One region of the Peribacillus sp. B65 genome, then DNA from elsewhere that is predicted to be linked to it. Evidence: riboswitches for the same ligand, from Rfam matches in the RefSeq annotation. Region 1 holds a riboswitch; the other holds the start of a gene.
The links. Region 1 has a riboswitch for cobalamin ahead of ACSR9O_RS06390 ((2Fe-2S) ferredoxin domain-containing protein). Riboswitches for the same ligand answer to the same signal wherever they lie in the genome.
Positions count from the first base shown of each region.

Region 1 (5,227 bases):
GATACTTGGTTTTCCCATCCTCTATTTCAGCTGGGATATGTAATTTCGAATGTCCTGCATGCAACAAAATGATCGGTATGACGATAACTTCAGTAGCCCCTCGTTTTACACAATTATCAATTCCTTCGGATATATTCGGTGCCGCAAATTCCAAGAAGCACGTTTCCACCATGAAACGCTCGTCCATTGCCGGAATCATATTCTTAATAAAATGACGGACTTCTTCATTTCCCGAAGCCAACCGGCTTCCGTGTCCTACGAACAAAACTGCTTTCATTTACTTTCCCCCTCTTGATTAGTCTTCACAAGGCGCAGGCTCTATGTTTATTTTGGGAGCGATGTCCTGATAAGAAAAATTCTGTATCTTTTTCGAACGTTTGAAGTATTTAAAAAGCCGCTCATTTGGATGGGCATTTTGCTTATACTCCCCGACAATGTCCGTAATCAGTTCAACAAGCTGTTCCGGTTCAATGCCTTCCGCCACCGGCTGACCCGGATGGGCTGTTCTTCCAACCGGTTTAGCTCCAAGAAATAAGTCGAACTTCCCTTTTCGGAAGACAATCCCGATGTCATCCATCACAGCACTATAACAAGCCATCCCACACCCATTAAAACCGATGTTCAGTTCCTTGGGCATTTTCATTCCGCCAAGCACCCGGTGTATTTCGTCCGCATAAGGAATGGATTCCGCTTTTTCACCATCACAGAAATCACAGGCTTTTAATGTCAGTACATCTCCAATCGGCGACAAAAGAAAGTTTGCTGATTGCAATTTCCCCGTTATGACTTCCGGATCCGTTGTCGGAATCTTTAAGACGATTTTATGATTTGGCGTGTATTCCATCGTTCCCTTTTCCCCAACAACTTCCGCAAGTGTCATCATTTGTTTGGGAGTGAATTGTTTATTCGCCACACCTGGACTAACGGCAAGTTCGAATACCGACTCCATTTTTTGCTGAACAATCGGCTGAATGGATTGCTTAACGGTTTGACCCTTGACTCTTGACAGGGCCTCCATTGCCATTTCAAAGGAAGCTGGCTTCTTTTCTGGTGCTTTTGTAAGTAATCCAACTCCTCCAGCGGACTCGGTTAAGGCCTCTTGATCTAATGCCCACGGTTCCGCTTCTTTTTGCAGTCGCTGATGCGGCTTCAATGTTTGCTTTTCCGAATTCAAAGTATATTTTCTCTGATAGCCTCTTGGTGTGATGATTTTGTCATCATATAAAAAGGTGGATGAATTACCGATAATGACGGTGGTCAACATTCCAATATCGTGATTTAACATATCCTGCAAATTGGTTATGACAATATCCTGCCTATCGCGATAAGCACTTTTCACCAACCCGACAGGTGTATCCGGCGAGCGGTAGCGAAGGAGAATTTTCTGTGTTTCAACAATTTGCCGGGTCCGCCTGCCGCTGCGCGGATTATAAAGTGCAATGACAAAGTCTGCCATTGCAGCTGCTTCAACCCTTTTAGCGATCAGTTCCCAAGGAGTTAAATGATCACTGAGGCTGATCGTACACGAATCGTGCATGACTGGTGCCCCGAGTAAAGACGCACATGAGTTGATTGCAGAAATGCCAGGAATGACTTCAATGCCCACTCCAGTTTCTTCTTTCCAGCCTTTCTCAATCAATACTTCATAAACCAACCCTGCCATCCCGTAAACTCCGGCATCCCCACTGGAAATCACCGCCACTTTCTTTCCCAGCTCCGCTTGTTTCACTGCTTCCTGTGCACGTGATACTTCTTCAGTCATCCCCGTACTAATGATCGTTTGATCTGTAAGCAATCCCTGAATGAGTTCAACATAAGTTTTATAACCAATGATGTAGTCACTTTCTTGAAGGGCTTCGACGGCACGTTTGGTAATGTGTTCAAAATTCCCGGGCCCAAAGCCCACGACGAATAATTTACCGTTTGTACTCATTAAGACATCTCCTTTTACGCTTTGTTCTTTGAAATACCCGTATGAGCAGGAAAATCTGGATTAGGGGTCATTTCCCCATCATTGAATTGATAGATCATCTGTGGAACAAATTCACCATCATCGATATTACTGACGATTTGCCGACCGAATTCAGGCGTTTCCACTCGATACCAGTTTCCTTGGGGATAGGCAATCACAACGCAGGCATCCTTACATCTTCCGTTACAGCGTGTCCTGGTTGTATGGATTTTCAAATCAAGTCCCTTTGAAGTAATTTCATCGCGAATCGCTTGGGTTACTTCTTCCCCGCCCTTTTTCATGCAGCTGCTCCCATTACAAATCAACAGATGCGTATTTGTACCCATCAAGTTCCAAGTAGTCATCTTCTTCCTCCTGAGTTCAGGGAAAAGGCAAAATAAAAAACCTTAACATTAGAGTCAAGGTTTTAAAAAAACTATATGAATGAGAAGCCAAAGGCAAACATGCCAAATCCTTCCAAAATCGTCATAGTCCTTCTACCTTTCCCTCCGAAAAGTATCATGCAATTTTAAAAGCAGGTTTCCTGGCTTACGCTTCATTTTACTTTGTCCCTTCCCGGCATCATGCCAGTGGCTATCGACAATTTCATCAGCGTTTACAGTAGCGGGGGCTGCATCGGATTTTCACCGATTTCCCTATTATCCCTTGCTTATTCACACAAGGGCACTTTTAAAATGAAATATTTGGTTTTATTATACATTTCTAACTAACTTAATCTATCATATAACAACTTTATCAAAATTCAATAGTTTATTCCGACTGTTTAGAAAAGTTTAATAGTGTAAAACCAGTTAAAATCCTTTCCTTGCAACAAAATCCGTCCCGAAAAAAAAAGATAGTGTAGCTGAAATTATTTCTTTATGGTACACTATACGAGAATTTTCAAAATAATTACATAAGTTTTATGGTGTTGAATTTCTCGGAATTCAACTTAAAAGGGAAGCCGGTGAAAATCCGGAGCGGTCCCGCCACTGTAAAGGGAAGTCCTATTACTTTAACTTTAATCCACTGTCAAATGAGATGGGAAGGATGTAATGGGATGATGAACCAAAGCCAGGAGACCTGCCATGAAACGTGAAACTGTTTCAGCCTACGAGGATGGGCGTGCGGATCAGGCAGAATGGCCCATGATTGCTTCATGCTGCAAAATTCCTGTTCATTACGCACTTCTTTCCTTTGAGAGAAGTGCTTTTTATGTTGGGCGCCGCTTTTCTTCTCAAGATTGATCAGAAAAATTTAAAAGTATTGAAAGGAGAAAGAATGAAAAGAACCAATTGGAAAATTATTTATTTTGTCATCTTATTGCTTTTTATCCCGAACCGGGCAATGGCCATGCATATCATGGAGGGCTTTTTACCCATTGAATGGGCTATATTCTGGTGGGCCGTGACGTTTCCATTTTTAATCTTGGGTTACCGGTCCATTAGGTCCAAAGTTAGGGAAAATCCAGAAACAAAAATGATACTTGGCCTATCGGGCGCATTTGTATTTATTTTATCGGCCCTAAAGATTCCTTCCGTTACGGGAAGTTCTTCACACCCTACCGGAGTTGGTTTGGGTTCCATATTATTCGGACCATTGGCCATGAGTGTCGTTGGCTCCATCGTTCTGTTATTTCAAGCTGTTTTACTGGCCCACGGAGGATTGACGACATTAGGGGCCAATGCATTTTCCATGGCCGTTTGCGGACCGTTCATTGCTTACTTTGTCTTCAAGGGCGCAACTAAATTGGGGTGGTCTTTTTCACTTGCCGTTTTCTTGGCAGCTGCTTTTGGAGATTTAGGAACCTATGTGGTCACTTCCTTTCAACTTGCTCTTGCTTTTCCTTCCGAGGTAGGAGGGTTCATGGCCTCTTTCAGTAAATTTGCAGGTATTTTTGCCCTGACCCAAATTCCCTTGGCCATCAGTGAGGGGTTATTGACAGTCGTCGTAATGAATTTCTTGAAAAAATACAATCTAGGTGAATTGAAATTGCTGCGAGTTTTTTCTAAGGAGGCCCGTTAATATGAAAAAAAGTCTACTGCTGCTTTTCCTGGTTGTCATTCTTGCAACCATACCGTTAATCACCCAACAAGGAACGGAATTTGGCGGTGCCGACGGCGAAGCTGAGGAAGCCATCACTAAGATCCATCCGGAATACAAGCCATGGTTCAACAGTATATGGGAGCCGCCAGGTGCAGAAACCGAAAGCTTATTATTTGCGCTTCAAGCTGCAATCGGAGCCGGTTTCATTGGATACTTCATTGGCGTGATGAGACAAAGGAATAAGCAAACCAAACAAGAATTGACAGAAAAATCGAAGCATGTTACTCATTGATAAATATGCCTATTTCAATGGGCTAAAGGATGTTCATCCGTTGGAAAAGATGGTTTTTGCACTTTCCCTTTTGCTGTTTTCGTTAACGGTAAGGGATATGACCGTTTCGCTCATCACTTTTACGGTGATGAGCGCTTTAATCATTTTTGCGGCAAAAATCCCGCTTTCCTATTATCTGAAATTACTTCTATTGCCAGGATTTTTTATACTATCTGGAACAATTACCATCCTTTTTTCTTTCACAAGCGAATTTACTTCGATATCGAATATATGGTGGTGGTCCTGGAAGGTCGGGAACTGGCAAATATTCATCAGCGATGACAGCGTCGGTACAGTGTCCAATTTGATCACTGTTGTATTCGGCAGTATCAGCTGTTTATATTTCCTTACCTTAACTACACCCATTACCGTCATCCTATCCGTGTTGCGAAAACTTAAAGTGCCTTCCTTATTGATTGATTTAATAGAATTGACCTATCGCTTCATCTTTATTTTTTTAGATACAGCTTTGGCCATTCATCAAGCACAAGCTTCACGGCTAGGGTATGTTTCATTAAGGAAAGGCATACGATCTCTCGGATTACTAATCTCGTCTTTATTTTTAGGAGTATTGCAGCGCTCTGGACAATTGACGATGGCCATGAACGCAAGAGGCTATCAGGAGAACCTTTTCTATCTCGAGGATACTTACACCTATTCCTCACGCAATTGGCTGATCGCGATAGTAATATTAGGAAGCTTAATCTTTATTAATGGATATTTGTAAATTGGAGGCAACCCAACAATGGACGAGCATATTTTTCATATAGAAGGCCTCACCCATCAATTCGCAGATGGAACGTTCGCTTTAAACGATCTGTCGCTAACGATTCAACAGGGTAAAAAGATTGCATTATTAGGCAATAATGGTGCCGGCAAATCGACTTTATTCCTCCATT
Region 1 covers NZ_CP195840.1:1,310,913-1,316,139, reverse strand. The annotation lists gene ACSR9O_RS06400 (sirohydrochlorin chelatase) at 1-277, opposite strand, end outside; gene cobJ (precorrin-3B C(17)-methyltransferase) at 296-1,933, opposite strand; gene ACSR9O_RS06390 ((2Fe-2S) ferredoxin domain-containing protein) at 1,948-2,316, opposite strand; cobalamin riboswitch at 2,469-2,658, opposite strand; cobalamin riboswitch at 2,861-3,056, shown strand; gene ACSR9O_RS06385 (hypothetical protein) at 3,040-3,198, shown strand; gene ACSR9O_RS06380 (energy-coupling factor ABC transporter permease) at 3,233-3,976, shown strand; gene ACSR9O_RS06375 (energy-coupling factor ABC transporter substrate-binding protein) at 3,978-4,289, shown strand; gene cbiQ (cobalt ECF transporter T component CbiQ) at 4,276-5,055, shown strand; gene ACSR9O_RS06365 (energy-coupling factor ABC transporter ATP-binding protein) at 5,074-5,227, shown strand, end outside.

Region 2 (5,227 bases), 640 kb from region 1:
ATCCGAATTTTTTTGATATGATTGGTCATTCGTGAAAACTCCTTTAAGAATAGATTACTGGGTCATGATTGATTGTCGTTAACTTGAACAGCTTTCGCAGGCATTGTCATATTCGGAAGAAGTCGAACGAACATAATACGTTGATTTCAACCCGCTTTCCCATGCCGTTAAATGTATATCCAACAGGACCTTCGCTTTGATTGTATTGTGTACATACAGATTAAAGCTGATTGCTTGGTCAATATGGCGTTGTCGGGCTGCATTTTGCCTGATGCTTTCCAGTTGGTCCAAATTGAATCGCGTCTTTTTATAATATTCATACGTATTTGGCGTCAAGCCTGGTGCGGTCACCTTGAATTTGAAGTTTTTCTTTTCTTCGTAAAATTCAATTTCATACAAAGGGTCGATGCCATCCGTGGAATTACCGATTTTGGCTGTCGATGAATTGGGGGCAATCGCCATTAAATATCCATTACGGGTTCCGTGTTCCTGTACGTCTGCTTTTAAATCCATCCATTTTTGATCTGTATAGTCACGCAGTTCGAAATAGTCCCCTGTATGCCAATCAGATCCTTCAAAATATGGGTATGATCCTTTTTCCTTGGCCAATTCGTTGGATGCCTTGATTGTTAAGTAAGCGATCTTTTCGTATAAAGCATCGGCATATTGAACAGCCTCATCGGATTCCCAATAAATATTCTGTGTGGCAAGTAAATGATGCCATCCAAACGTTCCTAAACCAATTGCCCGGTAACGTTTGTTCGAGATGGATGCTTGTTTGACAGGAAGATTATTCACATCAATGACATTGTCCAGCATACGGATCTGAATGGGAATCAATCTTTCCAAAACATCGCTGCCCACCGCCCGTGGCAAGTTAATGGATGAAAGGTTGCAGACAACGAAATCGCCGCTTTTACGAACCACAACAACATCTCCATCTTCTGTTTCATATTCATCCGTGATAGTCGAAGGGCTTAGGTTTTGGGCAATCTCCGTACAAAGGTTGGAACAATAAATCATACCTTTATGTTTATTGGGATTCTTCCGATTCACTTCATCGCGGTAGAACATATACGGTACGCCTTCTTCTAATTGAGAAATCATGATGCTTTTCATGATGTCCATCGCATTGATTTTTTCAAAGCTGTAGTTTGGAAGCGTGCCATTTTCTGCGGCCTCGACAGCAAGTGCATAATGTTTCCTGAAGCTTCCTTCGCCTTTCTTCTCGTCATAAAGATCTTCAAGTGAAAATCCAAGGGTTTGCTTGACGGTATGCGGATCGAAAAGATACCATTCTTTTCTGTCGCGTACAGCCTCCATGAATAAATCCGGTATGCAAACGCCTGTAAAAATATCATGGGCTTTTAATCTGTCATCCCCGTTTTGTGTCTTCAAATCGAGGAAGCTCATGATATCTTTATGCCAGGCATCCAAGTAAATCGCGATGGCGCCTTTACGTTGACCCAATTGATCAACACTTACAGCTGTCTGGTTGAATAGTCTAATCCAGGGCGTCGTGCCGGAACTATTTCCAGAGAAACCCCGGATATCAGAACCAAGCGAGCGAACCTTACCAACGTAAAGGCCGACACCGCCGCCGAATTTAGATACTTTTGCTGCATCGTAGTTTGATAGATAGATGCCATCAATGGAATCTTCAATCGCGTCGATAAAGCAAGAGCTTAACTGTCCATGTGTTTTCCCAGCATTGGAGAGTGTAGGAGTCGCAACGGTCATATAAAGGTTGGACATGGCCCAGTATGCTTCTTTTATAAGTTGCAGGCGGTGCTCCGTTTTTTCCATTCGCATGATTTCCATCGCGATGATCATGAAACGTTCTTGCGGCAGTTCGTAGACCTTGTCCTTTTTTGGGCGGGCCAGATAGCGGTCGTTCAATAAGTAGATGCCTATGTATGAGAATAATTTATCTTTTTCCGGGTCGATCACCGAGCCCAATTCCTCAATTTCCGCTTTTGTATATGAAGATAGCAGTTCTGGCTTGTAAATTGGATAACGCTGACCTTCCGAAAGCTGGGAGAGTTCTGTGATCAGCTCATAGAATGGGCCATAACTCTTGCCTGCATAACCTCGATTGGCTTGTGCATCCCTATACATTGTATTCAACAGTTCTGCTGCAGCAACGAATGTCCAATCCGGAGCATCGATATCCACACCCTCAAGAGCGAGTTGAATCAGTTTTTTTGATGCCTGTTCTTCGGTTGAGTCACTTTTGCGATCAAGCCATTTTGTAAAACGCTTTTTGAACTTTTCCATATCGAGACGGCCTTCGAATTCCTTCGATAACATCTCAAGCTGGATGGATTTCTTTTCTGTTTCATTTTCACTTATGGTAGAGTTATATGTTTGAGTCATTAATAATCCTCCTTGTTAACTTCCGCTAAAATAAAAAAACCGCCCAAAGAATTGAGCGGATCAAACGATAGAATAAAAGAGCCATGAAAAAATAGCCGTTATACTATCGTTTCATCATCTCAATCCCCGAAGAATAAGAAACGTGAAAAATTCAAGGCAGGTCTCCTGACTCATGATCATCCTACTTTGAGTCCTTCCCGTATAGAGAGCTATACAGTGGGTTTCTCATTTCGTCACATTTACAGTTGCGGGGACAGTTCCGGGTTTACACCGGATTCCCTTTTCAGCCATCACTGGCACCTTGGATTATAAAAATTCTATATATAGTTATTGGTATAGATTATGTAATCAATATCTAGTATTTCTGCTTATATTATCGTAAGCCATATACGATGATAATTCAACTAATATATTTGAAAAAAACCAACCCTTATCTATTGACAAAGTGATGGCAGAGGGTGAAGGAATGAAAGATTTTATTGGGGAATGGATAATTCAAGCGCTGATTTTACGGGATTTTGTGTTAAAATAAAGTGTCTAGTAAAGGTGGCTCTCCCTTATTGCGGTGAGGGGATTCGCGGAAAAATATTTATGAAAAAGGGGATAAAATCTTGGAAAAAGTATTAGTTTTTGGACATAAAAACCCGGATACAGACACAATCTGTTCAGCAATCGCTTATGCAGATCTGAAAAAGCAGTTAGGTATCAACGCTGAACCAGTTCGTCTGGGTGAAGTGAATGGTGAAACTCAATATGCATTGGACCAATTCAAATTCGATGCTCCCCGTCTTGTGGAAAAAGTTGCAGGGGAAGCTGATGGCGTAATCTTGGTCGATCATAACGAACGCCAGCAAAGTGCTGAAGATATTGACCAAGTCCGTGTGTTGGAAGTTATTGACCACCACCGTATCGCTAACTTCGAAACGAGCGATCCTTTATATTACCGTGCGGAACCAGTTGGCTGTACGGCAACCATTTTAAATAAAATTTATAAAGAAAACGGCATTGAAGTTCCTAAAGCAATCGCAGGTCTTATGCTGTCTGCCATCATTTCCGATTCTTTATTGTTCAAATCACCTACATGCACGGAGCAAGACGTTGCAGCAGCTATGGAATTGGCTGCCATTGCGGGAGTCGACGCTGAAACATATGGCTTGGAAATGTTGAAGGCGGGAGCTGACTTGAGCGACAAAACGATCGCCCAGCTCATCACACTTGATGCAAAGGAATTTTCCATGGGATTGGCTAAAGTGGAGATTGCACAAGTAAATGCTGTGGATCCAAACGAAGTCCTTGCTAAGCAAGCTGAATTGGAAGCGGCGATTGAAGCGGTAATCGCTGTCAAGGAATTGGACTTATTCCTATTCGTCGTAACGGATATCTTGACTAATGATTCTGTTGCCTTGGCTCTTGGCAAAGCGGCTTATGCAGTGGAAAAAGCATACGACGTTTCATTAAACAACAACATCGCCGTCTTAGAAGGCGTTGTATCGCGTAAAAAACAAATCGTGCCGGTCTTAACGGACGTATTCAGTAAGTAATAAAGGAAAAGGGATGCTCATTATTTGAGCATCCTTTTACTGTACATGCAAAAAAAGACTCAACCATCCATTAAGGATGTTTGAGTCTTTTTTCTTAATTCAAGGCTTCCTTTTCTTTTTCATAGGCGATGACAATCAATTCTTTATTGGCTTCCTCGCCTAGTTTGCTTTCAAAGCTTTTCAGTTCATTCAATAAATCCGGTGACAGATTTGCTGCTGTATAATCCTGCTCGGGTGTCATGCTTTTCGCTCCTTTCAAAAGGAAATGATTCATATTATCTATTTTGTCGGTTTGAAAAGTTTCTATTCAGCAGAATGTTACTTCTTCAAGATATTTTACTTTCTGAGGTGGCGAGTTTTTCAAGCAATGACGAACTTTCTTCATCGAGCCCTTGGACTTGGACAGGTATTCCCAGAAGCTGATATTTAAGGATAACCGTATCAACAGCACCGACTGCTGAAGCATCCCAGATCTTGGAATGGGAGAAGTCGATGACGATTGCATCGGCTTTTTCCTTGAAGTCAAACTTCGAAACAAAGTCCTGGACAGAAGCAAAAAATATTTGTCCGCTGATACGATAAGTGATTTTCTTAGCCTGGATATCTTCCTTTTTCTCTGCTGCCACTTTAGAAATTTTAGCCGAGAAGAAAATCATGCTCAAAAGCACTCCGGCAAATACCCCTTTTGATAAGTCATGTGTATAAAGAACAATGAGGACCGTCACGATCATCACGGCTGCATCCGACTTAGGAGCTTTAGTGAGCCTCTTTAGGGAAGACCAGTCAAATGTCCCGATTGAAACCATGATCATGACTGCGACAAGTGCAGCCATCGGTATTTTAATAAGGACATCATTCAATACCACGATTAATACCATAAGGAATGCTCCCGCTACAAATGTCGAGAGCCGGCCCCTTCCACCTGATTTAATGTTGATACCGGATTGGCCAATCATCGCACATCCTGCCATGCCTCCAAAACATCCGGCGATTATATTCGAAATCCCCTGGCCCTTGGCTTCCCTATTTTTATTACTGTCCGTGTCAGTCATCTCATCGACAATTTGAGCTGTCAATAACGATTCAAGCAGCCCAACAAATGCAAGGGCAATGGAATAAGGGAAAATGATTGCCAAAGTTTCGAAGGTCAAAGGGATGTCTGGAAGCATGAACATCGGGAGCGCTTCGGTCAATTGCCCCATATCCCCAACCGTCCGCACCGTAGCCCCTGTGGTAACTGCAACGACCGTCATGAATATGATGGCGACAAGTGGTGAAGGTATGACTTTCGTGATCAGCGGAAAAAGATA
Region 2 covers NZ_CP195840.1:671,469-676,695, reverse strand. The annotation lists gene ACSR9O_RS03390 (ribonucleotide-diphosphate reductase subunit beta) at 1-29, opposite strand, end outside; gene ACSR9O_RS03385 (ribonucleoside-diphosphate reductase subunit alpha) at 79-2,376, opposite strand; cobalamin riboswitch at 2,515-2,695, opposite strand; gene ACSR9O_RS03380 (manganese-dependent inorganic pyrophosphatase) at 2,988-3,917, shown strand; gene ACSR9O_RS03375 (hypothetical protein) at 4,012-4,158, opposite strand; gene ACSR9O_RS03370 (SulP family inorganic anion transporter) at 4,244-5,227, opposite strand, start outside.
Region 2: it holds a riboswitch for cobalamin, as region 1 does, so the genes downstream of both, ACSR9O_RS03385 (ribonucleoside-diphosphate reductase subunit alpha) here and ACSR9O_RS06390 ((2Fe-2S) ferredoxin domain-containing protein) in region 1, are expected to answer to the same signal.